3 regions of the Dactylosporangium sp. NPDC051485 genome follow, and region 3 is predicted to be linked to each of the others. Evidence: riboswitches for the same ligand, from Rfam matches in the RefSeq annotation. Region 3 holds a riboswitch; each other region holds the start of a gene.

Evidence for each region. Region 3 has a riboswitch for cyclic di-AMP ahead of AB0M46_RS13185 (NlpC/P60 family protein). Riboswitches for the same ligand answer to the same signal wherever they lie in the genome.
Region 1: another riboswitch for cyclic di-AMP. It lies ahead of AB0M46_RS34390 (C39 family peptidase); the one in region 3 lies ahead of AB0M46_RS13185 (NlpC/P60 family protein).
Region 2: another riboswitch for cyclic di-AMP. It lies ahead of AB0M46_RS24025 (hypothetical protein); the one in region 3 lies ahead of AB0M46_RS13185 (NlpC/P60 family protein).

The regions. Positions count from the first base shown of each region.
Region 1 is NZ_JBFAZW010000075.1:16,545-27,466, reverse strand. Features, by position in the region: gene AB0M46_RS34420 (condensation domain-containing protein) at 1-90, shown strand, start outside; gene AB0M46_RS34415 (alanine--tRNA ligase-related protein) at 560-1,720, shown strand; gene AB0M46_RS34410 (hypothetical protein) at 1,805-1,930, shown strand; gene AB0M46_RS34405 (hypothetical protein) at 2,066-4,657, shown strand; gene AB0M46_RS34400 (hypothetical protein) at 4,601-4,837, opposite strand; gene AB0M46_RS34395 (C40 family peptidase) at 4,848-5,846, opposite strand; cyclic di-AMP (ydaO/yuaA leader) riboswitch at 6,243-6,385, shown strand; gene AB0M46_RS34390 (C39 family peptidase) at 6,392-7,147, shown strand; gene AB0M46_RS34385 (ferredoxin reductase family protein) at 7,131-8,510, shown strand; gene AB0M46_RS34380 (FMN-binding protein) at 8,535-9,035, shown strand; gene AB0M46_RS34375 (M56 family metallopeptidase) at 9,071-10,030, opposite strand; gene AB0M46_RS34370 (BlaI/MecI/CopY family transcriptional regulator) at 10,027-10,398, opposite strand; gene AB0M46_RS34365 (MFS transporter) at 10,779-10,922, shown strand, end outside.
Region 2 is NZ_JBFAZW010000042.1:69,788-80,709, forward strand. Features, by position in the region: gene AB0M46_RS23995 (RNA ligase family protein) at 1-482, shown strand, start outside; gene AB0M46_RS24000 (AAA family ATPase) at 479-1,441, shown strand; gene AB0M46_RS24005 (hypothetical protein) at 1,431-2,150, opposite strand; gene AB0M46_RS24010 (hypothetical protein) at 2,280-2,555, opposite strand; gene AB0M46_RS24015 (phosphatase domain-containing protein) at 2,720-3,787, shown strand; gene AB0M46_RS24020 (exopolyphosphatase) at 3,797-4,744, opposite strand; gene AB0M46_RS24025 (hypothetical protein) at 4,836-5,855, opposite strand; cyclic di-AMP (ydaO/yuaA leader) riboswitch at 5,865-6,021, opposite strand; gene AB0M46_RS24030 (glycoside hydrolase family 19 protein) at 6,301-7,413, shown strand; gene AB0M46_RS24035 (hypothetical protein) at 7,468-7,827, opposite strand; gene AB0M46_RS24040 (phosphotransferase) at 7,874-8,671, opposite strand; gene AB0M46_RS24045 (hypothetical protein) at 8,888-9,859, opposite strand; gene AB0M46_RS24050 (PadR family transcriptional regulator) at 9,856-10,221, opposite strand; gene AB0M46_RS24055 (LD-carboxypeptidase) at 10,342-10,922, opposite strand, start outside.
Region 3 is NZ_JBFAZW010000018.1:89,194-96,235, forward strand. Features, by position in the region: gene AB0M46_RS13180 (LamG domain-containing protein) at 1-709, shown strand, start outside; cyclic di-AMP (ydaO/yuaA leader) riboswitch at 821-964, shown strand; gene AB0M46_RS13185 (NlpC/P60 family protein) at 1,018-1,971, shown strand; gene dcd (dCTP deaminase) at 2,018-2,596, opposite strand; gene AB0M46_RS13195 (MarR family transcriptional regulator) at 2,577-3,062, opposite strand; gene AB0M46_RS13200 (pyridoxamine 5'-phosphate oxidase) at 3,130-3,636, shown strand; tRNA gene AB0M46_RS13205 (tRNA-Gly) at 3,646-3,716, shown strand; gene AB0M46_RS13210 (Hsp70 family protein) at 4,223-6,898, opposite strand.

The DNA of each region.
Region 1 (10,922 bases), on a different contig from region 3:
GTCTCGCCCGGCGACGCGGAGGCGTTCCTGTACGGGATGGAAGAGGTCGCCGTCGAGGCCGCGCTCGACCTGGTACCTCATCCGAGCTGAAGCAGTCCCGCAGGCGGGTGCCGCCGGCGACGAACGAGTCGCGCAACACGCACGACGGGCTGATGACCGCGGACGGCGTCTGCGCGGATGTTCACCGCGCAGCCGGCCGGCCACCAGGACGACCGGGTCGACTGCCGGACGTGCGGACGCTGCGCGGCACCCTCGACCACGGGCCGGGTCGGCCGACCCGGGGGCGACCTTCAACGGATCCGCGGTGCGCTCCATGATCGAGACAGGGCCGTCCGCCGCGTCGAGCCCGGATCGAAATGCGTGTGAGCCGGGCCGGGGGCCGCGCTACAGTGGCGGCATGACGATCAGGCGTACCGTCGCCGCGGCCGCGCGAGCTTACCGCTCGCCGGACGCCGCGGCCTGATCTCCTCTCCGCTTCAGCCGGCGACCGGAAACGGTCCGCCGGCCTTTTCGTGTGCCGTGGTCCGCGCTTCCGGTCCGTCCCGAAAGGGTTCCCGACATGGATTCGACCTGGTCGACCCGGCAGGTGCTGAGCACCTTCCTCGACTTCTACCGGGAGCGCGGCCACGCGCTGCTCGACGACGCCACACTGATTCCGCCGCCGGGCGATCCGGTGCTGTTCACGAGCGCGGGGATGCATCCGCTCACGCCATACCTGGAGGGCCGGGCGCACCCGCTGGGCCGGCGGCTCACCGGCGTGCAGCGCTGCCTGCGGACCACCGACCTCGACGAGATCGGCGACGACACCCACCTGACCATGTTCCAGATGCTCGGGTCGTGGTCCCTCGGCGACTACGGCGGCACGCAGAGCCTACGGTGGGGCTACGAGCTGCTGCGCGACGGCTTCGGGATCCCGGCCGGACGCCTGCACGTCACCGTGCTCGACGGCGATCGCGACACGTGCGAGACCTGGCAGCGCCTCGGTGTGCCGATCGAGGCCCTCGGCGAGGACGACAACTGGTGGTCCAACGGGCCGAGCGGCCCGTGCGGCCCGGACTCCGAGATCTTCGTGTGGACCGGCGACGGGCCGCCGACCGGCACACCGTCGAGCGACCGGCGCTGGAGCGAGGTGTGGAACCACGTGATGATGCGCTACCGCCGCCATCCCGACGGCACGCTCGGCCCGCTGCGGCAACCGGGCATCGACACCGGCATGGGGCTGGAGCGCATGGCGATGGTGCTGCAGGGCCGCTCGACGGTGTTCGACATCGACGTCTTCGAGCCGTGGCGGCGCAGCGTGTCGTCGCTGTGGTCGCCGTCGCGGCTGGTCTACGACCACCTCCGCGCCTCGGTGGTCGTCATCGGCGACGGCGTACACCCGTCGAACACCGGACGGGGCTACGTCCTGCGCCGGCTGATCCGCCGGACGCTGAGCACCCTGTGGCGGGTCGACCCGTCCCGGACCCTCGCGGACCTGCCGGTCGAGCCGATCGGGTCCACGGTGGAGCATCACGGCCTCACTGTGGACCCGCGCTACGTGCTCGACGTGCTGCTGTACGAGGAGCGCCGGTTCGCCGCGCTGCTGCGCCGGGGCAGGCCGCTCGTCGAGCGGCTCGTGGCGCGGGGACCGCTCACCGACGACGACCTGCACTACCTGCACGACACCCACGGCATCCCCCCGGACCTCGTCGAGGAAATGCTCACCGCCGGGCGGGAGTGAACGGCGTCGGGCGAGCGGCAGCTGGTGCGCCCGGACGGGACGCCGAGCGCGGATTCGCCGTCGCTGAGCCGGGCGGTGTGGCGGTTGCTCGCCACGCGCGTGTACCGCAACCTGCGTCTCGTGCACGACGTCCCGGACGGCTTCGAGCTGCTCGACGACGGCTACGGCATCGACGCGTGGCCGGACGTGCCGCTCTCCCTCAGCGGTTGATCACGCCCCGGTGCCCGCACGGGCCGGTTCGGCAACCTGGATAACGGCCGGCCGGGCGGCCGGTCGCGGGCGCTGCCTATGCTGGCGACCGCGATCGTGCCGTCGGGCGCGTGGCGGCGATGTGGGGGTTATGGCGTGGATCGGCCTGCTGGTGTGCCGGTGGAGGCGCAGTTCGCCGAGGGGTGGGAGGTGTACCCGTCGGGTCCGCGGTGGCCGGCGTGGGTGGCCGGGTCGTGGGATGGTGGCGAACGCTCCGGCACATGGCGGGTGTGGCGGCCGGACGGGTCGTTGCTGGAGGAGAGCGAGTGGCGGGCCGGCAAGCGTCGCGGGGCGTACCGGCGGTTCCACGACGACGGTTCGCCGGCGGTGTCCTGCGAGTACGCCGATGACGTGGTGGTGTTCGCGCACGGGTATCGGACGGACAACCCGAGCCGTGATCCGTTCTCGTTCGACGGGTGCGCGGCGGCGATCCGGAGCATTCGCAACGACTACGACGGGGACGTGTTGGTACGGACCCGCTGCTACGCGGCGGACGGCGGCGAGCTGACCATTGCCGGTGAACCGATGCCGCCCCGACCGGCCGGGGTGCCGGAGATCGCCAACCTCTACCCGAACGGGCTCTGGGCGATGGTGCGGCGGCGCGGCGGCGAGCTGCACGGGGTGGCCCGGCATTGGAACGCCGACGGGACGCCGCACATGATTGCCTACAATCGGGCCGGCCACGAGGTCGGACGCTGGGGGGACAAGCCGCTCGTCGAGGCGGCCCGGGACGGTGACGCCGCCTCGGTCGAGCTGTGCCTGGCCGCCGGTCTGGGCCGTTCGCCGGGGGCGGCGCGGTACGTCGCGTACGAGGAGCTGCCGGAGCTGGCGCTGCGGCTCCTGCGGCGGGAACCGGCCAGCGCCGCGGAACCGGCCGTCGAGGATGAACCGCCCGGTCCGCCGCCGGCCGGCGCGCCCGGCGACGCGATATGGGTGGCGGGCCTACGCGCATACGTCGTCGGCGACGTCGACGAGGGGACCGGTACCGCGATCGGGACCTGGCGAATCTGGGAGCAGAGCCGGTATTCGTCACACTACGAACACAGCTACGTCGAGGCCGACTTCGCCGACGGACGACGGGCCGAACGGCGCAGCTACTTCAGCAGTGGCGGACTGGTCAGATTGGAGCGTCGCGGGTCGGACGGCACGAAGCTGAAGCGCGCATGGGACCACCGTCACCGCCTCGACTCCGAGCGGGAGTGGGCCGCCGACGGCACTGAGACGCTCCGGCGGTTCCACGACAACGGTGTCGCCCGCATGGAGCGGACCACGCGGGACGATGCGTTCGTGGTCGAGAGCTGGTTCGACGAGTCAGGAACCCGCACCGCCGAGGTCACCCCGACCGACGCCACCGTCGACGGTCAACCGGTCGATTGGTGGCGGGCCCTGGACGCCACCGGCGCGGTCATCGCCGAGGGGCCGGTGGAGCCCGGCACCGGCGGCGGGCCGGTAGGGCAGTGGCGGCTGTTCGGCCCCGGCGGCACCGACCTCGGCGACGTGTCGTTCGAGGGCCTCGACCGGTTGGCGAACAACGCCAACCTCGGCCGTGTCGCCCATGCCCTGCGCGCCTGGCACGCGGCGCCGGCACCGCCCGAGCTCGCCGGCGCGGACGCGGTGGCGTGGGACGACCTCGACACGTTCCACGGCCGCGGGAGCCACCTGCCGTTCCTGCTCAAGGGACTGACCGTGGCGGACCCGCACGCCTTCTCCGTGGCCCTGGCCGTGCTGTCGAACCTGCTGTGGCACCAGCACACGGTCGCCGAGGCCACGGGCCCGGCGTTTCGGTACATGACCGCATTGGTCGACCGGGTCGCCACCGACGACGACCGGAAGCGGCTGCTGGACCTGCTGATGGGTATCGCCACCCGGGACGGCTCACCCGCCGCCGTACACCGCCTCAAACGCATCCACGCCAGCCTGCCCGGCGACGCGACAAACCACGGTGCGGAATGCGCCTACCACGAGGTGCTCACCAGCCTCGCCGACGCGGTACCGACCTGGACGAGGCTCGCCGCCCACCGGCGGGCCGGGTTGCGGCGCCGCGCGGTCACGCTGCTCGCCGCCGCACCGGGCGCGGCCGCCGCGGATGCGTTACGGGACCGGCTCGCGACCGAACCGAAGCGCAAGATCCGGGCGGCGATCCTGCTCGGCCTGGCGCTGCACGACAGCGGCCCGCAGACCCGGCAGGCCCTCCAACCGCACCTGCGCGGCGACGACCCACTGCTGCGGTTCTGCGCCGCGCTGACCTGGGTCCGCCAGCACCACACTCCCGCCGCCGACGGTGTGCGGGTGCTCGTTGACGCGCTGCGCGGCGACCTCGTGCCGACCGGCTACGGCAGCCTGTTCCTCGGCGAAGAACCGTTGACCGACGTCACCACCGCCCTCGCCCTGCTCCCGGCCGACCAGGCCGGCGCGCAGCTGACCGAACTGTGCGCGGTCCTCGACCAGGTCAACGCCGTTGATGCCGTGTCTGTCGCCAACGCGCTGCTGGACATCGTCTTTCCCACCGCGGCGTACCAGGAGGGCGACCCCCTCACCGACCCACAGCGCACCGTCATCCGCGCCATCGCCGAGAGTGCCAACGTGTGGACGTTCGACGTCAACCTGTCCGGGGTCCTCGGCCGTAACGGGCTACCGAACCACCCCGACGAGTTGCACGCCCTGGCCGGCGCAGACTTGGCGTCCTGACCGGGCGTGCCCCATCGACAGATAGGTGGCGGGCAGGGCTGCCAGGTCGTTGCGGACGAGGACCGCGTCGGCGGTGGCCAGGGCGGGGGCGTCGTCGACGCCGTCACCGAGGACCGTGACCCGCTGGTTCTCGCGCTGGATGGCGCGGACCCGGTCGACCTTGTCGCCGGTGAGCAGCACCGGCGGGGTGTCAGCCGGGGCGGCGGTAGCCGGTGATGGGCCGGCCATCGAGTTTGGCCATGCGGACGTAGTCGCCCGTGGTGGGTGCGTGGACCATCCAGCCGCCGCCGACGTACATGCCCATGTGGTGCAGGTCGCTGTAGAAGAACACCAGGTCCCCGGGACGCAGGTCGGCCTTGGAGACCGGCTTGGCGTCGTCCCACTGCCACTTGGTGTAGTGCCGCAGCGTCACCCCGGCGGTGGCCCATGCGGCCAGGGTCAACCCGGAGCAGTCATAGCCCTTGGGGCCGGCCGCGCCCCAGATGTAGGGCTTGCCGATGAGCTCGCACGCCTTCTTTGCCGCGGTGCCGCCGGGCCCGCCGAGGTACTCGACCGGGCAGGCAACGGGCTTGAGGGTGCCGGTGGCGCCGCTGCTGCCGTACACCTGCTGGCGTAGCTTCTGCAACTCGGCGAGCTTGCCCTCGATCTGGGTCTTCTTCGCCGCCAGGTCGGCGTCCTGCGTCGCCTCCTGGGCGATGAGCGCGTCCAGTGCCTGCTTGTCGCCGGCGAGCTTGTCCCGGGCGGCGGCCACGCTCTGGATCTCGGCGCGTTCGTTGCGGGCGATCGCGTTGATGACCGCGAGCTGATCCAGCATGTCGGTCGGAGTGCCGCCGCCGAGCAGCACCTGCATGGTCGTGACCCGGCCGATCTTGTACTGCCGGACCGCGATATCGCTGATCTTGCCCATCGCCGCGTCGACCTGCGCCTGCAACGGCTGCAACTGCTGCTGCAGAGCCGCGGCCCTGGCCTGGTTGTCTTTGAGCTGGGTGTGCACCCGGTTGTACTGCTCGATGGTGGGCTCGAGCTGGTTCCACATCTCGTCGATCTGGGCTTCCAGCTCCGCCGGGGTCGGCTCGGCCTGCGCCGCCCCGGTGCCGGCCAGCAGCACCGCGACCGCGGTGAGCACCGCGATCGCGGCGCGTGCGGGGAGGTTGGTGGTCGGGACGCAGTGCGGGCGGCGTGGCGGCACGTGCGGCGGACTCCTTCTTCGCTACGGCCGCCTGGCGGGTTCGGGCCGCAACTGCGCTGTGCCGCGGATTGCGCGCCCGAGGGTCGCCGGGTCGGCACCGGGCGACCGCGTCGATCGGAGTTGATCGACGCCAGGTGCCCGGCCGCAGCAGACCTTACGCACTGTCTCCATCGAGCACAAGGCCATCTCCTACGGACAGTAGGAGATAAATGGCATTGATTTAGCTACATATTACCTGCTAGACTCGCTGGGCGAGCCCGTGTCGTGATGCTGGCAACGCGTTGCGTAGTCGATCGATGTGCGGCTTCTTCCAGCTAGCTGGCCTTGGCAGGGTGGTGGCCCTTGAGTAACGTCATGGCTCGCTTGGCCCGGTTCGTGCTCACCACAGGTGACGCCGGGGCAGGCCCGCTGAGTCGTGCATGCACGAGCCGGGGACCCACCGCACATCTGGGGTGAATCCGCGGGCCGACGGCCCGCGGTAGGGCGACCTTCGCGCCCGAATCCGTCAGCTAACCCGGTAGGCGGACGCGTAAGGAGATCTGCCTGTGCACAGCAGCCACCCCCTACAGCACCATGCCCGGCGCGCCGAGGGTATCCGCCGGCCGCGGACCACTGTGATCGCGTGCGCGCTGCTCGCCGCGGCGGCCGTGGCCGGCATCGTCCTCAGTCAGCTCAGCGATCCGCCGGCTGAGCGCACCGTCGCGGCGGGAGCCGTGCCGGCCACGCAACCGCCGAAGGCCGACGAGGCCGCGCCGCCGCTCGACAAGCCGGCGGCCGCCGCGCCGGCGACGATGCTCCTCAAGTACCAGTTCCAGTTGCAGCCGAACTACTACTTCTGCGGGCCGGCGGCCACCCGGATCGCGCTGACGGCGGCCGGTCACGCCGTCAGCCAGGACGAGGCCGCGGCCATGCTGGGCACCACCACCAGCGGGACGAACTCGGCCTTCGACACCACCCGCGTGCTCAACCGCGTGCTCGGGCACGGCAGTACGGTGTACCAGACCAGGGAGATCCCGGCCTACCCGGCAACGCCCGCGCAGGCCGCGCAGCTGCAGGCCGACGTGCTGGCCACGGTCGGCGGCGGACGGGCGATCGTCGCCAACATTGCGGGCCATGTGACCGACACCGCCGGTGCCGTGCACGCCTACGAGGGCGGTCACTACCTGACGGTCGTCGGATACCGCGACGGCGGCGGTGCGGTGAAGATCGCCGACCCGGCCGACCCGAGCGGGGACGGCACCTACTGGCTGAGCACTCCGAAGCTGGCCGACTGGATCTCCCAGCGTGGCTACTCGTATTGAGCACCGGCAGCGCCGATCGGCTGATGGCGGCCCGGCGGCGTCGTGGTGGCCGGACGTCCTGGGCCCGGCCCTGGCGTCCAGCGTCCTGGTCGTGGTCACGATGTGGGCTTCCGGTGGCGGCCTGCACGGCCTCGGCTCGCTGGCCGCCGGCGTCACGTCCGTCGGCCGGCTGACCGGGCTGGTCTCGGCCGATCTGCTGCTCATCCAGGTACTGCTGATGGCCCGGGTGCCGGTCCTGGAACGCGCCTACGGCCAGGACCGGCTGGCCGGCTGGCACCGGCGGATCGGATTCACCTCGTTCACCCTGATGCTCGCCCACCTCGTCTTGATCACCGTCGGCTACGCGCAAACCCTGCACCTGTCCCTGTTGCGCCAGGCCTGGGAGCTGGTTGCCAACTACCCGGGGATGCTGCTGGCGGCCGTGGGTACCGCGGCGCTGGTCCTGGTCACCGTCACCTCGATCCGGGCGGCGCGGCGCCGGCTGCGCTACGAGTCGTGGCACCTGCTGCACCTGTACGCCTATCTCGGCGTGGGCCTGGTCCTGCCGCACCAGTTGTGGACCGGCGCGGACTTCCTCGCCGCGCCGTTGGCCCGGCTGTACTGGTGGAGCGCCTACGGAGGTTGCGCCGGCGTGGTGCTTGCCTGCCGGCTCGGGCTGCCCGCCTGGCGCACGCTGCGGCACCGCATCGAGGTCGACCACGTCGTGGCCGAGGCGCCCGGGGTGTACTCGATTCACCTGCGCGGGCGGCGCCTGCAGCAACTGCCGGTCCGTGCCGGCCAGTTCTTCCAGTGGCGGTTCCTGTCCGGCCCGGGCTGGAGCCGCGCCCATCCGTACTCGCTGTCCGCTCCACCGGGCCCGGACCGGCTGCGCATCACCGTGAAGGCCCACGGCGACGGCGGCCGAGCCGTGGCCGGGCTGCGGCCCGGCACGAGGGCGGTCATCGAGGGCCCGTACGGCCGTCTCACCGCCGAGCGGCGCACCGCCCGTCGTGTCACGATGATCGCCGCCGGGGTGGGTGTCACCCCGCTGCGGGCGCTGCTGGAGGAGCTGCCCTACGCCGCGGGCGAGGCGACGTTGCTCTACCGTGCCGGGACCGAACCAGAGGTCCTGTTCCGCGACGAGCTCGACGATCTCGCCGCCACCCGCGGCGTGCGCGTGCGGTACCTGGTGGGCGCCCGCGCCGAGGACGGATCGTGGCTGCCGGCCGGATGGTCCAGCGCCTTGGACGAGCTGGTGCCCGGTGTCCGGCAGCACGACGTGTTCGTCTGCGGTCCGGATGCGTGGATGCAGGCGGTGGCCCGCGCCGCCCGGCAGGCGGGCGTGCGCGCCGACCGCATCCACCTCGAATGCTTCGCCTGGTAGCCCGGCTCGGAGGAGACGTTCCGCGTGCGCAGAATCACGCTCTGGCTGGCCGGCACGGCCGCGATGATCGTCCTGGTGTTCACCTACCGGACCTCAACCATGGGACCGGTCCGCCCGGTGCCCGCAGCCGCGGCACCGCAGCATGCCGACGCGACCACGGACCCTGGCAACCCTTCGCCGGGGCCGGACGCCACCGAGGCCGCGGCTGCGCCCAGCCCCGGCACCGTGACCCGGTCCGGCGCTGTCCTCGTCGTCAATGGCCCGGCCGTCGGTACCATCTGGGGTCCGGTCCAGGTCCAGGTCCGCATCGACGACGTCACCATCACCGATGTCACCGTGCTGCAGGCCCCCGGCGGGTTCTCCCGCGAACTCACCGCGCTCGCGGTGCCGCGGCTGCGCGCCCAGGCCCTGACGTCGCAGAGCGCCCGCATCGACGTGGTGTCCGGCGCAACCCAGACCAGCGAGAGCTACCGCACCTCGCTGCAGGCCGCACTCGACACCGCCCAGTTCCGGGTCACCCCGTGATCTCCTGCGCTGGCTAGGAGCAGCCCCGCGCGGGACTATGGGAACAGCGGTGACCGCTCGACCACGGCGGCGATCATCACCGGGACGGCCGGCAGCAGCAGGAAGAGGCCGGCGGCGGCGCGGGTCAGCGTGGCCGGGAGCGGCCGGGGCCGGTGCAGCAGCCGGTGCAGCCGTTCTGTCGCATCCCCGCCGTGGGCGGCCAGGAGCATCCCCGGGTCCGCTGCGCCGGGCCAGGTGGCGGACTGCCGGGCGCTGGCTTCGGCGAGCGCCACGAGCGCGCGGGCCAGCACGATCGGCGGGTTGGTGCGCACCGCGACGTCGTCGGCCCGCAGCTCGACGAGCCGGTGTACCTGCCGGACCGGGGCGGCGAAGCAGGACGCCCACGGAAACGCCTGGTCCAGCAGCCGCACCATGCGCAGCAGCCGGTAATGCCGGCCGGTGGCGTGCGCACGCTCGTGGGCGGCGACGGCATGCAGTTCCTCGCCGGTGAGGTGGTCGACGGCGGCCGAGGTGATGACCACGTCCCGTTCGCCGCCGCCGGGCAGCAGGTATGCCGCGGGCTGCTCGGCCGGCACCACCATCGCGCCGAGCTCCGGCAGCGGCCGGCCGGTGAGGCGCAGCAACCGGCGCATCCGGCGCCGCTGCCGCCGCTCGGCGCTGGTCAGCCGCCACCCGGCCAGTGTGACCCGGACGGTGATCAGGGCCAGCAGGCCGGCGCCGAGTCCCGCCGCGAGCTGTGCGACCGGTCCGTGCGCGCCGAGCAGCGCATCCAGGCAGATCTGCCAGGCTCGGCACACCAGGTCATGGGTGCGGTCCCAGTGCAGCATCGAGGACGCTCCAGCCAGAACGGCGCAGCCCAGCAGGGCGGTGCACCACATCTGCCAGGCGAAGATGCCAAGCCGCGGTGCCCGGGTCACCCATCCGGCGCGGGCCAGTCGCGGCCCGGCCATCCCGACCAGGATCGCGGCGTAGGCGGCCAGCACGAGCGGGGTCACGATCCGGCGATCTTCCGCTCGTAGGTGGTCAGCGCGGCTCGCAGCGCGGCCGCCTCATCGAGGGTCATCTGGCCGAGGAAGTGCAGCAGCGTTTGCTCCCGGTCGCCGCTGTCGGTCAGCGCCGCACGCATCAGCCCGGCCCCGTACTGCTCCCGGGTGGCGACCGCCGCGTAGACGTGTGCCCGGCCCTGCGGGGCCCGGCGCAGCCAGCCCTTGCGGTGCAGCTTGTCCATGACGGTGAGCACCGTCGTGTACGCCAGGTCGCGTTCCTCGGACAGGGCGGTGTGCACCTGCCGCACCGTGACCGGTCCGTCCGCTGCCCACAGCTGCAGCATCACGGCGGCCTCCAGGTCTCCGAACCCGTGCACCGACACCTCCCGGACGAGCGCCGGCGTACTCCCGGCCCCCCGATGCTACGGCGGCGCCCGCCGGCCTGGCGACCTCCCATCCGCACCGGCCATGGTCCCGGCGAAACCTCGCACGCTGCATCGGAGTGCGAACCAGACCGGTACGCCTTGCCCGATCTAGCGCGTCAACATGCGGCAGGTCGCGATCTGGTGTGACCAGGGCGGTAGGGCATCTCCTATCCAATATAGGAGGCACCTTCGGACGCTGCGGACAGGCTGCGGTCGGTAATCGATGCGTCGCGTGCCCTGGGTCCTGCCGGGTTGACACTGATACCCCCAGGGGGTAATTCTGTCCCGTGCAGATACCCATACCCCCTAGGGGCATAGAGGAGTGATGTGTGATGGCATCCCGATCCCGGAAGCGATGGGCGTTGGGGCTCATCGCCCTGGCCCAGTTCATGGTCATCATGGACACGTCGATCATCGGCGTGGCGCTGCCGCGCATGCGGCAGGATCTCGGGTTCTCGGCGGAGAACCTGTCGTGG
Region 2 (10,922 bases), on a different contig from region 3:
AGGACCGATTTATCCTGTACGGCGAGTGGCTCTACGCCAAGCACACCTGCTTCTACGACGCGCTGCCCCACCACTTCTGCGAATTCGACGTGTACGACCGCCAATCCGACGCATTCCTGTCCACCCCGCGCCGCCGGGAGCTGCTCGACGGCCTCGGCGTCGCGTCCGTGCCCGTGCTGAAGGTGGGCGCGTTCGCCGACCTGGCGGGGCTCACCGCGCTGGTCGGCCCCTCGACGTGCCGTACCGATGGATGGAAGGACACGCTGCAGGAGTCCGCGCGCGCCGGGGGCGCCGACCCTGACCGCGTCCTGCGGGAGACCGATATGTCCGAAGACATGGAGGGGCTGTACCTGAAGCTCGAGGACGCCGACACGGTGCTCGGGAGATACAAGTGGGTTCGTCCGAGCTTCCACACCGCGATCCTCGACTCGGGCAGTCACTGGCAGGATCGGCCGATCGTGGCCAACCGAGTTCGGATATGACCCTCCCGGCGTGGGCGATCCGGCCCGAGCAGGTCCGGGCCGTGCTGCCGGATGCCGACCCGTCGGTGGCGGGGGCGCTGGGCGGGATCGAGGAGTGGCGGGCGCGGCCCGAGGCCGAGCGGGCCCCGGTGTTCGCCGCCGCGCTGCTGCTCGACGCCGGTGAGCACGCCGCGCGCAAGGCGCTGTGGGGGCTCGGGGCGCCGATCGCCTGGCGGGAGCACGTGGCCGCGCTGGTGCGATATGCGTGGCTGCCGTTCGGGGCGCTGGAGCGACCCGACCTCGATCGGCTCGCGTTCCGGGTCAGCCTGCTCGCGCGCAACGACGACCTCGGGCTGCTGGCGACCGCGGAGGCGCTGCGGCGTGCGGATGTGCGGCTGGTGGAGGAAGTCGCGCTCTTTACGCAGTACACCCGGGAAATTGGCTGTCTCGACAAGCCTCGCGGCTTCGCCTCCGATCATGCCCGGTTCGCGTATTTCCGGACGCCCGGGCGGGACCCCGATTATGCGGCGTTCGACGACACGCGGTGCACGGTGACCGTGCTGTCCGGGCTGCCGGGTGCCGGCAAGGATCACTGGGTCGCGGCCAACCGGGCCGGCGTGCCCGTGGTCAGCCTGGATGACCTGCGCGACGAGCTCGGCGTGCGGCCGACCGGCGACCAGGGCCCGGTGATCGCGGCGGCGTACGCGCGGGCCCGCGAATATCTGCGGGCCGGGGTGGCATATGTGTGGAACGCGACGAACACGACCCGCGCGCTGCGTTCGCGGTGCGTCGGGCTGGCCGCGAGCTACGGCGCACGGGTCGAGGCGGTGAGCGTGGAGGCACCGCCGGAGGTCGTCCATCGGCGCAACCGGGCCCGCGAGCGGCGGGTGCCGGCGGCGGTGATCGACCGCATGGCCGGGCGCTGGGAGCCACCCGATATCACCGAGGCGCACTCGGTGTCGTCGATCCTCAACGGCTAGTCGTGCGCTGCCGCTGCATCGCCAGGGCCTGCAGGGCGGAGGAGCGGATCAGCAGCAGCGGGTTGAGCGGCTCGTTGGCCGCGATCGGGCGCGCGAACGGTCGGTTCTGCGTGCTCCAGCCGTTGTGCAGGTCGTACTCGATCTCCAGCGAGCGGTTGCGGGCCATTTGGTAGTCCAGCAGCACCCCGGGGCCGAGCGAGCGGGTGGCGATCTCGCCGGCCATGTGCGGGATCGGCGAGAAGAAGAACGCGACCTTGGGGACGGGCTGGAAGAGGTCCACGTCGACCAGGTCGAAGATGCCCACCGGTTGGTACATCCCGTGCGTGTCGTGCGCGCACAGCCCGGCGCCGAGCTCGACCCGGCCGGCGTTGTCGATCTCCATGTGTCCCGCCGGCCCGCCCGGGGTCACGATGCCGGCCCCGTCGTTGCCCGCGACCGTCAGCACGCTGCCGAGGGGCGCCGGGTAGTTGTGGGTGGCGACGACCTTCGTGCTCGGCACCTGCGTGGCGTGGCGGGTGGTGAACATGGAGTACGTCTCGCTCCACGCCACCTCGAGGTGCCGCTCGAGGTAGTGCACGGAGAGCCAGATCGTCGGGGCGCCGCTCGCCGAGGTGGCGATCGCGTGCATGCCGAAGAGCGCGAAGTGGTGGTCGCGCAGCTGTTCGATCGTGGCGTCGCTCATGTCGATCGTGAGTTTGTGCTGCTCCACGCTGTCCTCCTGGGTTGTCCGAGTGCACCCAGTGTGGAGCGGACAAGTTGCACGATCGGGGCAATCAGTGAAAATCTCTCACGTCGTGCTCATGTCCATCGGACCCGGTGATTCCATCGGGCCTGGTGCTCAAGCGGCCAGCCGGCGAAGTGCCCGGTGGATTCTGGGGCCGCCGGCCGGGTATGTGGCCCGGACCAGGGCCAGCGCCCACGCCATGCGGGCGACGGCGGTCTCCGGGTGGTCCCCGAACTCGCCCGCGACCCGCGCCGCGCAGCCCTGGATGCCGATGCGGCGCAGGGTCGCCGCGACCGCGTCGCGGATCTGCCCGCCCGCCGGGGCCTGGGACGACTGCAGGTCGGAGGCGAACAGCGCCTCGGCCCGAACGGCCTCGAATGTGGTAGCCATCTCGCACCTCCCGTGCGCTCATACAGGCGTGTTCCTGATGGCACTCACGCTAGGAGAATTCTTCCGGTTCGGGCTCACGGTTTCATGCCAGCGTCGCGTACTCGTCACACAGCGTTGAAGGTTAGCGGGGTGCGGTCTCCGTCCGCCTGTGACAGGGTTGGGCCGTGTCCTTGGTCCCCAGTGCGCCCACCAGCGCGCCTGTGCCGCTGCACCGGGCGGCGCGCATCGAGGACGCCATCCACGGCGTCCTCGAGCGGCGGCTGCGCCGGCGTGGCTGGAAGGTCGCGGTCACCGCCTACACCGGCTACGGCGCCGCCGCCACGGACGGGCGCCCCGGCTGGGTCCGAGTGCTCGGCCGCGTGCTGCTCGCCCGCATCGACCCGAGGCCCCCGAAGCGGCTCAAGAAGCTGCGCGGCTGGCGCTCCTTCACGGCGGTGTCGGTGAGCAACGCCCTGGTCCGCATCGAGGCCGGCGGGCGCGTCCGCGAGGTGCGCTGCGACCGCGGTGGCTTCGTCGACGTCGTGGTCGAGGCCGACCTGGCCCCGGGCTGGGCCACCGTCACACTGCAGAGCGAGGACAGCGCCCCGGTCGAGGCGCCCATCCGGATCATCGACCCGGCCACCACCCGCTTCGGCATCGTCTCCGACGTCGACGACACCGTCATGGTGACCACGCTGCCGCGGCCCCTGCTCGCCGCTTGGAACACGTTCGTGCTCGACGAGCACGCGCGGGCCTCCGTGCCGGGGATGGCGGTGCTGTACGAGCGGCTGGTCAACGCCAACCCGGGCGCCCCGGTCTTCTACCTGTCCACCGGCGCCTGGAACGTGGGGGCGACGCTGACGCGGTTCCTGTCCCGGCACCTGTATCCGGCGGGGCCGCTGCTGCTGACCGACTGGGGGCCGCAGCCGGACCGGTTCTTCCGCAGCGGGCACGCGCACAAGCGGGCGTCGCTGGCCCGGCTGGCGGAGGAGTTCCCGGACATCCGGTGGCTGCTGGTCGGCGACGACGGGCAGCACGACCCGGAGATCTACGCCGAGTTCGCCGCCGAGCACCCGGACAGCATCGCCGCCGTGGCCATCCGGCACCTCTCGCCGACCCAGGCGGTGCTGGCCGGCGCGTTCCCGGGGGTGGCCGGCAGCTCCAAGCGCTTCCCGTCCAACGACCGGCGCTGGCTGGGCGCTCCCGACGGCGCCGGCCTGTGGCGGCTGCTGCGGGACACCGAGATCCTCTGAGGGTCCCGCTCAGGCGCGACCGGCGGCCGAGCTCACCGGGGCGCCCACCTTGTCGATCAGCTCGCCCAGCACCCGCTCCGAGTCCTCGTGCGGGACCTGGCAGGTGCCCGCGGCGAGGTGGCCGCCGCCGCCGTAGCGCAGCATGACCGCCCCGATGTCGGTCGGCGAGCTGCGGTCCAGGATCGACTTGCCCACGGCGAACACGGTGTTGAGCCTCTGCTTGCCCCAGATGACGTGGATCGAGACCCGGGCCTCGGGGAACAGCGCGTAGACCATGAACCGGTTGCCGGCGAAGATGACGTCCTCGTCGCGCAGGTCGACCACGACCACGTCGCCGTGCATCCGGGAGTCCCGGCGCAGCTGCTCGACGAACAGGTCCTGCTGCTCGCGGAAGAGCTCGGCCCGCTCGGCCACGTCGGGCAGGCCGAGGATCTCCTCGACGTCCTGGTGGTCGATGCAGGCGTCGATGAGCTGCATCATCAGCTGGTAGTTGGAGATGCGGAACTGGCGGAAGCGGCCCAGCCCGGTGCGGCTGTCCATGAGGAAGTTCAGCAAGGTCCAGCCGATCGGCTGCAGGATCTCGCTGATGTCGTACTGCGCGGAGTCGGCCCGGTCGACGGCCTCCATCAGCTCGTCGGAGATGTTGGGGAAGCGCTCGGCCCCGCCGTAGTGGTCATAGATCACGCGGGCCGCCGACGGGGCCTGCGCGTCGATGACGTGGTTGGTCGCCTGGCCGCCGGTGCGCAGGGCCTCCGAGTGGTGGTGGTCGAACACCATGTGGGCGCCCGCGGCGTACGGCAGGTTGGTGAGGATGTCCGTGGGGCCGACGTCGACCGAGCCGTCCTGGACGTCCTTCGGGTGCACGAAGGTGATGTCGCCGATCAGGTCGAGCTGGCGCAGGAGGACCGCGCAGACCAGGCCGTCGAAGTCGCTGCGGGTCACGAGACGGTACTTCACTGCGGATCCCCTCGCACGGCGGGCCGGTCGACGGTCTCCCTATCGACCGGCCCGGCACGAACGTGAGGATTCGCGGGGCTCCAGGATGGCTTTACAGGATGGAGAGATGCACGTGGTTCGTGTGATCGCTCGACGGGTCGCCGGCCACGCCGCTGTAATGGTGCCAGCCGGCCGCCGGTGTCCAGATCTGTTTGAACCAGATGACGTACATGACGCCGAGCCGATCGGCGTTCTTCACGAAGTAGGCGGCGAGGTTGGAGCCGTAGACGAAGTCGTCGCCGGTGGCCACGCCGCCGAAGCCGGATTTCGTCTGGACCGAGAAGTCGCACGCCCGGCCCTTGGGGTGCTCGTACGGGCCGCTCGGGCGGAAGCACGCCACGAACCGCTTGAAGCCGTCCTTCTGCGCCTCCTGCATGGCGTGGATCATGCGCGGGGTGATGCAGCCGGAGGTGGTGGGGTCCTTGACGCTGCACGACTCCTTCGGCAGCGAGCCGTCGGAGTTGCGCTTCACGGGGTCGGCGAGCGGCAGGTTGGCCGAGACGAAGCCCTTGCTCGGCCCACCGGCCAGCGCGAGCGCCTTCTCCGCCTCCTTCTTCTGCTGCTCCATGGTGGCGACCTGCTGCTGCTGCGAGGCAACCTCGTCGTCGAGCGCCTTCTTCTGCGAGGCCTGGGCCTCCCGCAGCTTCCGCAGCTGGCGCAGCAGGTTGTCGTTGTGGTGGGCCAGCTCGTTGATGGTGCCGGCCCGCTCGGCGAAGCTGTCGGGGCTGTCCGCGTCCATCAGCGCGGCGAACGTGGTCAGCGGCCCGGTCTGGTAGGCCGCGATGGCGATCGCCGACACCTGGTCCTGCAAGCTCGCCAGCTGCGCCTCGGTCGCCTGTAGCTGCACGGTCAGCTCGCCCTGGTGCTTGACCGAGGCGTCGAACCTGGCCTTGGCGTCGGTCCAGGCCCGGGTCGTCGACTCCAGGACGGAGCCGAGGGTCGGATTGACGTCCGCGCCCTCGTTGCCGGGATCGCCCGGCTCGGCCGCGGCGGGGAGGCTGCCGATCCCGCCGAACGCGATCACGGCCAGCAGCGCGACGAGTCCGCGCCGGAAGTGATGTCGCGATGACATCTGGTTCGTTGTTCCTTCCGTCGGCCGCCGACCGGGTTAGCTGACGGGTTCGGGACGGAACGACCCCTACCACCGCTCCCGGAAGGGCTTCCAGGAGGGCGGATTCACCCCAACGCAACGGTGGGTCCCCGGCTCGCCACGGACGGCGATTGGGCGGCAGTCACGCCCGTGGACGTGACCGTGGGTCACTGTACCGACGGGGCGGAATTCGCGCACCGCACCGTTTGTGCGTAGATCAGCTTCGGGGCCTTGCAGTGATGCAGATCACGTCAATGCCTCGGGATTGGTCGCGGTGAGTGACGTCGCCGTCTCTGACCGCGGCGTTGTGGTGCTGTCTCAACGGTACCGTAAATGTTGTTCATGAAATGATGATGTTCACTCTTCGGCGTTCCTCCGGCTGGTCGGATGGGCAGGTCAGGCCCGGAGCCGAAGGAGTTGATCGAGGGTGTCGAGAGTCCGCGCGCTGGCCATGCTCGCCGCGATGGCGGTGGTGAGCGGAGTGGTCGCGTTCTTCAACATGATGCCCGCCTCCGCCGCCGCCTGCGCCCCCGCGTGGCAGGCCACAGCCGTCTACACGGGCGGCATGACCGCGTCCCGCAACGGCCACAACTACCTGGCGAAGTGGTGGACCCAGAACGAGGCCCCGCCCGGCACCACCGGCGTGTGGCAGGACCAGGGCACCTGCGGCGGCAGCACCCCGACCAACCCGCCGGTCCAGACCGGCACGGCCGGCGCGTGCAGCTTCCCCGCCTGGGTCCAGGGCCACAACTACGTGACCGGCGACATCGTGAAGTTCACGGACGGCAAGTTCTACATCGCCGAGCACGACAACCCGGGCTACAGCCCCGTGGTCAGCACCTGGTACTGGGACCCGTACTCCTGCGGCTCCTCTCCCACGACTCCCACGACCGCTCCCCCTCCCACCTCGTCGGGCGGCGCCTTCGTGGTCAGCGAGGCGCAGTTCAACCAGATGTTCCCGAGCCGGAACTCGTTCTACACGTACTCGGGCCTGGTCGCCGCGCTGTCGGCCTACCCCGCCTTCGCCCGCACCGGCTCCGACGCGGCCCGCAAGCAGGAGGCCGCGGCCTTCCTGGCCAACGTCAACCACGAAACCGGCGGCCTGGTCTACATCGTCGAGCAGAACACGGCCAACTACCCCAACTACTGTGACGCCGGCCAGTCCTACGGCTGCCCCGCCGGCCGGGCCGCCTACTACGGCCGCGGCCCGATCCAGCTGAGCTGGAACTTCAACTACAAGGCGGCCGGCGACGCCCTGGGCATCGACCTGCTGCGCAACCCGAACCTGGTTCAGACCGACGCGGCCGTGGCCTGGAAGACGGCCCTGTGGTACTGGAACACCCAGAGCGGCCCGGGCACCATGACCCCGCACAACGCGATGGTGAACGGGGCCGGCTTCGGCGAGACCATCCGGAGCATCAACGGCAGCCTGGAGTGCAACGGCCGCAACCCGGCCCAGATCCAGAGTCGCGTCGCCGCCTACCAGCGCTTCGTGGGCATCCTCGGCGTCGGCGCTGGCCCCGGCTCCCTGTCCTGCTGATCCTGCTCGAACCTTGCGGGTACGTGTTCACGCCGCGTCGCGGCCCCTGCTGGCTCAGAACAGCGGCGTGAACACGGCCCGATAACCCTCGCCGTCGGGCTTGGTGCACTCCAGCACCCAGTACTCGCCGGGCCGCACGACGGCGCCGATGTGGCTGTCGACGCGCCCGCCGGAGTTGGCCTCGCCGACACACTGCGCGGGCGGGTGCTGCGGCCCGACGAACAGGCGCACGCGGCTGGTCGCCCCGCCGACGTAGTACGCGCTCACGTACCCGTAGCCGTCCGCGCGGTACACCTGGTTGAACCCGGGCGTGAACCGCGGCGCCCCAGCATTGGCCGTGAACCGCGCAAGCCGCCGCTCCAACTCGGCGACCTGCGCCTCCAACTGCGCCACTCGATCTTCACTATCCGGCATCGCGTTACAGTAAACCGCCGCCTGTCCGTTGACAGAAGCCGTTGGCCTACTCGGCGAGCGCCACCCGGTAGATCTCGTGCTGATCGCGCAGATACGCGATGTCCTTCAGATAGTGATCGAGGTGCCCTTCCGCGATATGCCGGGCGAAGTTCTCGTCGCCGGCCGCAGCGGCGGACTGCATCAGGTCAGTGTGTTCGGTCAGCCGCGGTTCGACCTGATCGATGGCGGCGACCCGCAGTGCCGAGTCGGCGCCGTACGCGTCCAGGAAGATTCGCGACCGCGTCGCCTGGCGACGGGTCACGACTGCAACGGTTTCGCCGTCCCCCGGCCGGCTCAGTGGCGCGAACCGGTACAACGCGAGAGCCAGGTCCCGTGCGCGGGGTCCGGGCCCCGCCGTGTCGAAGTCGATGATCCCGACGATCTCCTCGCCCTGGTAGACGAGGTTGTAGGGCGCGAGGTCGTTGTGACAGATGACCTCGACCGGTTCGTGGGCGGGCGACTGCCAGCCGTCCAGCCATCGGCCGGCGACATCCGCGGTGGCCGCGTGGAAATCACGTAACAGGCGACCGGCATTGGCGAGCGCCGCATCACTGGCCACCGCCGGCGTCCAGGGATAGTGGCCAACTTCGCCGTCGAGGTATCCGAATACATCACGCCCCAGTTCGTCATTGCCGAAGGACCGGGGAGCGCCGGTGAACCCGACCTTCTCCAGATGACCGAAGAGCTGATGCATCCGTGCGCTCCACGGCTGCGACGGACGACGGACAGTGTCGCCGACGCGGACGACTCGGTTGATCCCGCCGCCGGTCAATTCCTGCTCGTCATTCGATGCGTTGTTCGTCAAGCGCTTCGGCTCCTGTTCGACTCGCAAGACACCAGCGGGATCGAGACCACGTTCTCGGTCTTATTACACTGTGCAATGGTCCGTCGCCGTCAGTACGGCCGACGCGACTTCGACGTCCACGCGGCCACCCCCAACCCGGTACCAGGCCTGGGTTGTGTCGGGCCCGGCGCTGAAGCGGCGACGGGCCCGGGGCATGCACACTGCTCAGCCTGGTCCCTATCGAGTAGGTCCGAATGACGAGCTCGATGCGTCCGCAGCGTCACCGGGGTGGCGTAGGCGGCGACCGCGCATTGTGACGGCGATCAGCACCGGAGCGAGCGCGACCACGGTGACGATCGCCGCCGTGGTGGCGAGCATCGACCAGGTCGGCGTCGCGGCGTGCGGCAGCAGGCCGGTCGCGACGTCCCGGACCACGAAGAGCCCGGCCGGCGCCAGGACCAACAGGAGCGGGTATGCCCCTCGCTCGTCGCGCCTGCGGACGAACACGACCGCGACGACGGCTCCGGCGAGCAGGAGCAGCACGGCGGCGCTGGGCTGCGTCCGGCAGCTGCACACCGGGTACCAGCCGTCCAGGGCAGACCACGCGCCCACGATCAGCGCACCGATCGGGACGCCGAGGACCGGCCAGACCTGCCGTCCGGCGGGCAGCGCCAGGGCCAGCAGCCCGAGCATCAGCTGCGGCACTAGCATCTGCATCGCCGGCCGCTGCAACGACGTCAGCGCGGCGACCGGCATCACCGTCACCGTGAGGACCAGCGCCGCGGCGACCGCCCACCGACCCCACCGGCCGGGCATGATGCTCGCGGCGATGCCTGCCACGAGCCAGCCGCCGAACGTCACGGCACCGAGGGCGCCGATCGTCAGGAACGAGCCGTCCCGCAGGGCAAGCGCGCGCGGGAGCGTGTCGACGCCCAGGAGCCACATTGTGCTGATGACGGTCGCGGTGGTGAGGGCGAGCGCGGCCGCCGAGGGAAGCGCCTTGAGGAGGCCATGCGCGCCGTTGGCACGCAGGTGTTGGCGTACGGCACCGCGGATCAGGTCCGTCACGTCGGCAGGGCTCGGCCACCGGGCGTTGCCGGAGACCAGTTCGAGGTAGGTCGCGACCATCTCGTCGGCGCGCTCGGCCCGGTAGGCGGCGGGGTAGAGACGCAGCAGGGCACGGTAGCGGCGCTCCAGGGGGCGGGTCATGCGACACCGCCGGCCAGGCTCACCGTCGCGGGCGTGCGGAGCGAGGCGCGGGCCTTGAGCCGAGCGCTGGCTGCCTCGACGTTGGCCCGCATCCGTTCGGTCTCGGCGCGCAGCACCGCCTCGCCCTGTTCCGTGAGCCGGTAGTAGCGGCGCAGGCGACCGTCGATGATCTCCTCGCGGTCGGCCGAGACAAGCTCGTCGTCGGTCAGCCGGTCGAGCGCGCCGTAGAGGGTGCCGGGTCGGAGCGCCACCCTGCCATGCGAAAGCTCGCTCACCTCGGCGATCAGGCCGTAGCCGTGCAAGGGCTCTCTGGCCAGCGCGGTCAGGATCAGGAACGACGGTTCCCGGAGATTGATACTCACGAGACGAAGATATATTCGACGCGAAGTGATGCTGTCAAGCCGGTCCGGCGTGCTGGTCGGCTGGCTCATGTAGCAGCTGGCAGGTCCGCGAGAGCCGCAAACGGCCTTGATCCGCGGCGCTCAGCTGGCCGGCTCCGTCACCGCGTTCGGGCCGCACACCGCCGGTTCGAGCAACGACAATGTCCGCTGCTGCGTATCGAGACCGACACGGATGCCGATCGGCATCGGCAGATTCGGGCCGGCATGTCCGAACTCGACGTTGCCTAGCACCGGGATGTCACGGTCGCCGAGTACGTCGAGGACGATCTCGGACAGCGTCGGGGACGCCTCGGGCGAGTCGAGTCCGGCGATCTCGCGCGGAACGCCCACGACCATGCCGGAAATCCGATCGAGGATGCCGCAGTGCCGCATCACCTGCAGATAACTCCACACATGCGATGCCAGGCCGCCCATCTCCTCCCAGAACAACACGGCACCGTCGAACCACTCGAGCGGCACCGCGAAACGCGTCGCCTGCACCAGCGCGATGCGATTGATCACCCCACCGATCAGCCGGCCTTCGACACGGCCAGCGCGCCAGCACTCCCACGACGAACTCGCAGGTAATGGACCAATCGCTTCGGTATCGGTCAGCAACCTCGCGTAAAGCTCCTCGAGTTCCGCTTGGCGCGTCGCTGGCGCCGTCTGCCAGTGGCCGCCGA
Region 3 (7,042 bases):
CCATCGGGTAGGCCAGCCCCTGCGGCGGCCGCCGTCGCCCGGCCACGGATCGGCGCCCGCAAGGAGCCTGTCGCCGTCGCCGTCGCCGAGTCGCGCCCCGGTCGCCGTGCGCTACACGTTCGACAGCGGGCTCGGGTCGCTGCATTCCCGGCAGGCCGAGGGCGGGGAGCTCGCCATGGTGCCGCACGACGGCGGACTCGCCGTCCGATTTCCCCAGAAATGTGCACATTACGGGGCTCCCAGTTGTCCGCGCGCCATCCTGCAGAGCGGGCCCGTCGGGTTTCTCAATCCGGGCCGCGGCGCCTTCACCTATGGGGCCAGCGTGCTCATCGGGCCCGATGAGACTTCCAAGGGCGCCAATGTCGTGCAGAAAGGGTTCTCGGTCGGTGGCAGTCAGTTCAAGTTGCAGGTCGACGGCGAGGCCGGGCGGCCCAGTTGCGTGATTGTCGGCACTGCCTCGGCTACCATTTTTGTAGCGCTCGCATCGCGGTCCGTCGCTGACGGGCGGTGGCACCGGCTGGCGTGCACGCGCGGTAACGCGCTGCTCACGGTGGCTCTGGACGGCGTCGAGGTGGGACGCACCGCAATTCCTTCGTCACTGTCCATTGTGAATGACGATCCACTGTGTATTGGCGGCAAGGGGACCAGTGCGAACAATGATCAGTTCGTCGGCGTAATCGACGACGTCTACGTCACTCGATTCGCGTGATTTTCGGAACAAATCGGACAGGAATCGCACACTCCCTTGAACCTGGGAACCCGGCCCCCTTAACGTGAATTCCCGTCGGGGCCGGACGTCCGCGCCAACCAACGGCGCGCCGGCCTGACACCGCCGAGTCGAATCGAGCCGGGGACCCACGCGTCCCAACCGGGGTGAATCCGCGTCGTGCACCTGAGCGCGCGGTAGGGCGACCTTCCCGCCCGAACCCGTCAGCTAACCCGGTAGGCGGTCAGGGAAGAAGGAGTAGCTCCTCGGTGGAGACCCATCTGAGGTGGACGAGGCGGCCCAGTCGTCTGGTGCGGCTCCTCGTTGCCACCCTCGGCGGTCTGTCTCTCGCGATCGGCATCACAGGGGGCGCCCACGCGGACCCGACGCCGGGCGAGATCGAAAAGCAGATCGACGACAAGTGGAACCAGATCGAGCCGATCATCGAGCAGCACAATCAGCTCAAGATCGAGCTCGCCGCCAACCAGACCAAGCAGAAGCAGCTCGAGGCGCAGATCGCGCCGCTGCGGGCCCTTGTCGACGCGGCCTTCGACAAGGTCAGCGCGTTTGCGGTCATGCAGTACAAGAACGGGCGCTTCTCCAAGCTCGACGCGATGCTCACCACCGGTTCACCGGACACGTTCATCGACCAGATGACGATGCTCAACATGCTGGCCAAGGACGAGCAGGACAGGATCAAGGACGTGCTCGTCGCGAAGCGGCAGTACGACGCCCAGAAGGGCCCGATCGACGAGCTGGTCGCCAAGCAGGCCGAGCAAGAGGCCGCGATGGCGCAGCAGGAAACCCAGATCAACGCCGAGATCAAGAACCTCAACGACATGCGGACCAAGGCCTACGGGTCGTCGGGCGGCACGGGGAACCTGCGGCCGGTAGCCTGCCCGTTCGAGTACACCGGTGGCCCGGGCGCCAAGGCGGCCCAGGTGGCGTGCTCGGAGATCGGCAAGAGGTACGTGTGGGCCACCGAGGGCCCGAACACGTTCGACTGCTCGGGGCTGACGCTGTACGCCTGGAAGCAGGCCGGGTACACGCTGCGGCACTACACACAGTGGCAGTACGACGACACCACCCGCGTCTCCCGGGCCAACCTGAAGGCCGGCGACCTCGTCTTCTTCTACAAGGACAACCACCACGTCGGGCTCTACGTCGGCGGCGGCTGGATGGTCCACGCACCGAATCCCAGCCAACCGGTGCAGATGAAAAAGATCGATGCAGAGCCGATTTCGGGGTACGGCAGAGTCGCCTAGCGACAGGGCGGGTCCTTCGGGACCCGCCCTCTTCACTGCGTCAGCGCTATTGCGTAGGCCAGGTCTTCCAGTTCTGCCACGAGCGGCTCGGCGTCGGCCCGCGCTGCCCCTGGTACCGCGAGCCGTAGACCGCCGAGCCGTACGGGTGTTCCGACGGCGAGGACAGCCGGAAGATGCACAGCTGGCCGATCTTCATCCCCGGCCACAGGCGGATCGGCAGGTTCGCCACGTTGGACAGCTCCAGCGTCACGTGCCCGGAGAAGCCCGGGTCGATGAAGCCGGCCGTGGAGTGCGTCAGCAGCCCGAGCCGCCCCAGGCTGGACTTGCCCTCCAGCCGCCCGGCGAGCTGGTCGCCGAGCGTGATCACCTCGAGCGTGGAGGCGAGCACAAACTCGCCGGGATGCAGCACGAACGGCTCGCCGTCGCCGACCTCGACCATCGAGGTGAGCTCGTCCTGCTGGATGGCGGGGTCGATGTGGGTGTACAGGTGGTTGTTGAAGACCCGGAACCACCGATCGAGCCGCACGTCGATGCTGGACGGTTGCACCAGCGCTTGATCGAACGGCTCGAGGCGCAGCTGGCCGCCCTCGAGCTCCTTGTACAGGTCACGGTCGGATAGCAGCACCCTCTGAGGTTAACGGTGCCGCCTCGTCGGCAGCTTGTGTGGTGGCTTGGAGAGCTTTTTGCAGCACATTTGCCGCGATGTCCAGTTCTTCCCTGGTGTACTGCGAAAAAGCCGCCCGCAGGTGCACCCCCAGCGGCGCGAAGAACGCGTGCGCCAGCTCCCGCGCCGACGGTCGCATGTGCAGCACGATCCGTCTCCGGTCGGCGGGGTCGGGCCGGCGCTCGATGTGCCCGGCCCGCTCGAGTCGCGCCAGGAGCGCCGTGGTGGCCGCCGGCGAGAGGGACAGCCGCCGAGCCAGCTCCCCGGCCGTGAGCGGCTCACGCTCCTCCGCCGCCCGCCAGACATGCGCCACGGCGTTCATGTCGGTGCGATGCAGCCCGTGCGCCCGCACGAACACGTCCACGAACCGATCGGCCTCGACGTTGAACTGCCGCAGCAGGGCGATCAGCTCCTCCGCTCCGCTCACCGCTTCAGTTTGCCTCTTTCGGGAAATCTGGCAATCCTCGTACACATGTTCGAGTAGCGTCGACTGTATGGCAACCTGGGCTGACTTCGCGGCCGCCGAGCCGGACCTGGCCGCGGCCATCCACAAGCTCGTCTGCCAGTACGGTCCGGGCCTGGCCTACCTGGCCACGGTCCGCCCGGACGGCGGCCCGCGCATCCACCCCGTGTCCCCGGTCATCACCCCCGCCGGCCTGTTCTGCTTCGTCCTGCCGTCCCCGAAACGCCACGACCTGGACCGCGACGGCCGCTACTGCCTGCACAGCTTCCCGCCCGAGGACTCCGACGACGAGGCCTACCTCTCGGGCCACGCCACCCCGGTCTCCGACCTGGAGCTGATGAGCACCCTGGCCACCACGATGCGCGCCGCGCCGAGGGTGGACTGGCGGCTGTACGAGCTGTCGGTGGACGTCGCCCTCCTGGTCCACCACGACACCCCGACCACCGCAACCCACACCGTCTGGAAGCCCAAAACCCGACTCCCCCCGAAACCTCGCCAGAATGGTCCGTGCACGAAGCCCGTGGATTCGGTACAGTAGGCGTCGCTCGCGGGTGTAGTTCAATGGCAGAACATCAGCTTCCCAAGCTGACAGTGAGGGTTCGATTCCCTTCACCCGCTCGGACCTAGGGGCCCTCTGTCCACGGAAAGCGTGGACCGGGGGTCCTCGCCTTTTCTCCTGGGGCCCGAGCCCCAGACCCCACGATCTGTGGTGCTCGCGGTCGTGGTTGCTACGCACCAAGCACCTTCACTTTCCTGCCGGCTGACGCCTGGCGCGTCTGGGTGCCGTCGCAATCCTTCGTGACGGTCACCCGTGGCCGGGTCCAGGGCCTCGGCGTGGGGCGACGGCGTGCCGTGGGTGCGGACTGGTGGGTCGCTCTGACGGGTCCACGCAGATCGGTGAGGCGTGCGGCCAGCGGAATCGCGTCGCTGGCCGTGGCTGGGTTCCTGGCGGCACGGTCTTCTACGAAGGGCACGGCAAACCTCTTCGAGAACGCCGCTTCGCGTACCTGCCGGTCGGGCCGACTGCGGAGTCGAACACGGGGTCGTTCGAGGGCCCAGGTTCCGATCGCTCGGCGGCGGTTGGTACCGATGGACCGCGAGCTGGTAGCCGTGGGTGGTCCGGGCTACTTGGCGTACTTCCAGATGGTGTAGTCCTTGGCGCCGGGGCAGATGAGGCTGGTCGAGGTCCACCCGCAGCCGGCCGAACGGATCGTCGGGGTGCCGAGGCTGGTCCGGAGTTTGTTGTCGAGGTCCAGGCCGTGGAGGGTGACCGGCGCGGGTTTCGTGCCCAGGGTGCCGGTGAAGACGAAGGCGCGGTTCGTGTCGATGCCGACCAGGGCGCCCTCGTGGCTGGCCACGGTGGTGCCGCGGGTGTCGTAGACGGTGCCGCCCTTGGTGGTGTTGACGATCAGGTAGCGGTCGTTGTAGTCGCCGCCCAGGGACTGTAGGGGGCGGCGGAGGTCTACGTCGGGGGCGGGGACGCGCCAGACCTGCTCGGCGGTGGAGCCGGAGCGGTAGCGGGCGAACTCGCGGGTGGACTCGTCGGTGCCGACCTGGTCGATGACGCACAGGTCGCTGCCCTTGGAGCAGCCGCCGATCCAGACCGGGGAGCGGTTGGCCGGGCCGTGGAAGCCGGGCTGCGGGTTGCTGTTCGAGGCGGTGACGGTGCTGACCTGATACTCGGTCTGCTGGTTGGCGTACACGAGGCCGTCGAAGCCGACCCGGCCGACCGGGGCGGTGTCGGGGATGTCGGCGACCTTCTTGGGTTCCTTGGCGCCGATGTCCCAGACGGCGCCGCCGGCGGCCACCAGGACAACGTTCGTGGTGGTGTTGGTGGGGCCGAGCAGCCGCCAGCCAGTGGGGAGGCCGATCGTTGTGGTGCCAAGGCCGGAGGCGACCTTGCCGGTGACCGAGGAGATTCGCGACATCTGATTGGTCTTGCGGTCCAGCCACAGCAGGGGTAGGGCACTGCCGGTCGACGGGTGGGCGTCGCCGGCCATCAGGATGCCGTCGGCGCCCACGGCGGACGTCCACTCGGTGCCGTCGATGTTGTTGACGCCGACGAGTTGGCGCTTGCCGTTCTCGGGTTCGGCCAGTGCCACGATGTAGTCGCCGATCATCAGCGCCTGGCTCCACTTGGCCGCGTCGCCGACCTTCTTGCGCTTGGTGGTCGAGGTGCTCAAGTCCAGGGTCGCCACGTCGACCGCGCGGCCGATCTGGGTGACCGTGTGGGCCTTCTTCTCGGTGAGGAACGCGGTGGCGAAGTCCGTCTCGGTCATGCCCTCGACCTGGATCGAGGCCGTCTGGGACAGCGTCTGGAAGGTGGGCTTCGGCTTGATCACCTGCCAGAGCCCGTAGACGGCGCCGCCCATGCATCCGAATACGAGAGTGAGGATCAGCAGGACGCGCAGCGCCGTCTTGCCGCCGTTGCGCCGGCGCGGTGGTGGCGGCGGCACTGGCATTGGGCGCTGATAAGGAAACGCGGGCGGCGGCATGACCGGCACGGGCCGCGGCGACACCGGCGACACCGGCGTAGCGGAGACCGGCGCCGGCGCGGGATAGGCGGACACCGGCATGACCGGCATCGGTGGGCGTTGCAGCGGTACCTGATGCGGCACGCCCGACGTTGAGATGCCGGTACGGGTATCGAACATGCCCGTGGTCGGCGCCGGAGCGGGCGGCTGCCGGAGCGGTCGCGGTTGCTGCGGCGCGGTCTGGGCGATCAGATCGGCGAGCGCACCCTCCGCGACCGGCAGCTCCGGCTGCTCCAGCATCGTCGGCGCCACCCCGAGTTCGGTGTGCAGGGTGTGCGCGACCAGCGGGATCCGGCTTGCTCCGCCGACCAGGAACACCACCGACAGGTCGGCCGGGGTCAACCGGCTGCGCTCGACGGTGGCGATCAGTTCGGCCACGCCGCGGCGTACCAGCGGCCGGGCCAGCGTCTCGAGCTCGTCGCGGGTCACGTGCAACGAGCCGCTCACCCCGGGCACCGCAACCGACGCCGTGGTCGCGCGGGACAGCATCTCCTTGGCGGACCGGACCTCGTCCCAGAACTGCCGCCTGTGCCGCCGGTCGAGTTCGGTGGTCGGCTGCGAGATCGGCAGCCAGACCGCCGGTTCGGTGCGCTCGAGCTGCTGCCCGAGGTACGCGACGAGCGCCGCGTCGATGTCCAGTCCGCCCAGGTCCTCCACACCGCCCCAGCCCAGGACGGTGAACCCGGTCGCCTCCCGGCGCACCATCGCCACGTCGAGCGTGCCGCCGCCGAAGTCGAACACCGCGATGGTCCCGCCCGACGGAACCGGCCGACGCATGACGTCGGTGAAGTACCGCGCCGCCGCGACCGGCTCCGGCATCAGCCTGACCTGCGGCCAGCCGGCCCGGGTGGCCGCGTCCTGCAGCGTCTGCCGGCGCAGGCTGCCCCACGCGGCCGGGTAGGTGAGCACCGCCGGCGGCAGGAACCCGACCGCCTCGCCAGCCGCCCCGGCTACCGCGCGCAGGACCGCGGCGAGCAGGTCCACGACCGGCACCTCCCGCCCGGCCAGCAGCACCGCACCGTCGTCGATGCGTTGTTTGGGGTTGGGCTCGTATCCGCCCGGATCGACCTGCGCCATCCGCTCGGCGTCCCGGCCGGCGTGGATGGTGCCGGTGCTGTCCACGTAGACCCCGGATGGCAGCACGGGCCGTCCGTCCACGAGCAGCGGCCGGGTCCGGCCGTCCGGCCAGCGGAGGATCGCCACGGTATTCGAAGTCCCGAGGTCGATACCGATCGCATGCCCCGACCCCGCCAACGGAGCTGTCACGGCCAGGATCGTACGCGGTGCGGCCCCCGCCGGGCGGCCCGTGAGTTCCGGAGCGGTTACCCTGTGCGCCTGGTCACGACCGGCTGCGGGCTCAGCGGGCCGGGGCGAGCAGCCGGTCGCGGAGGAGGGTGCCCGGCTCGTCGA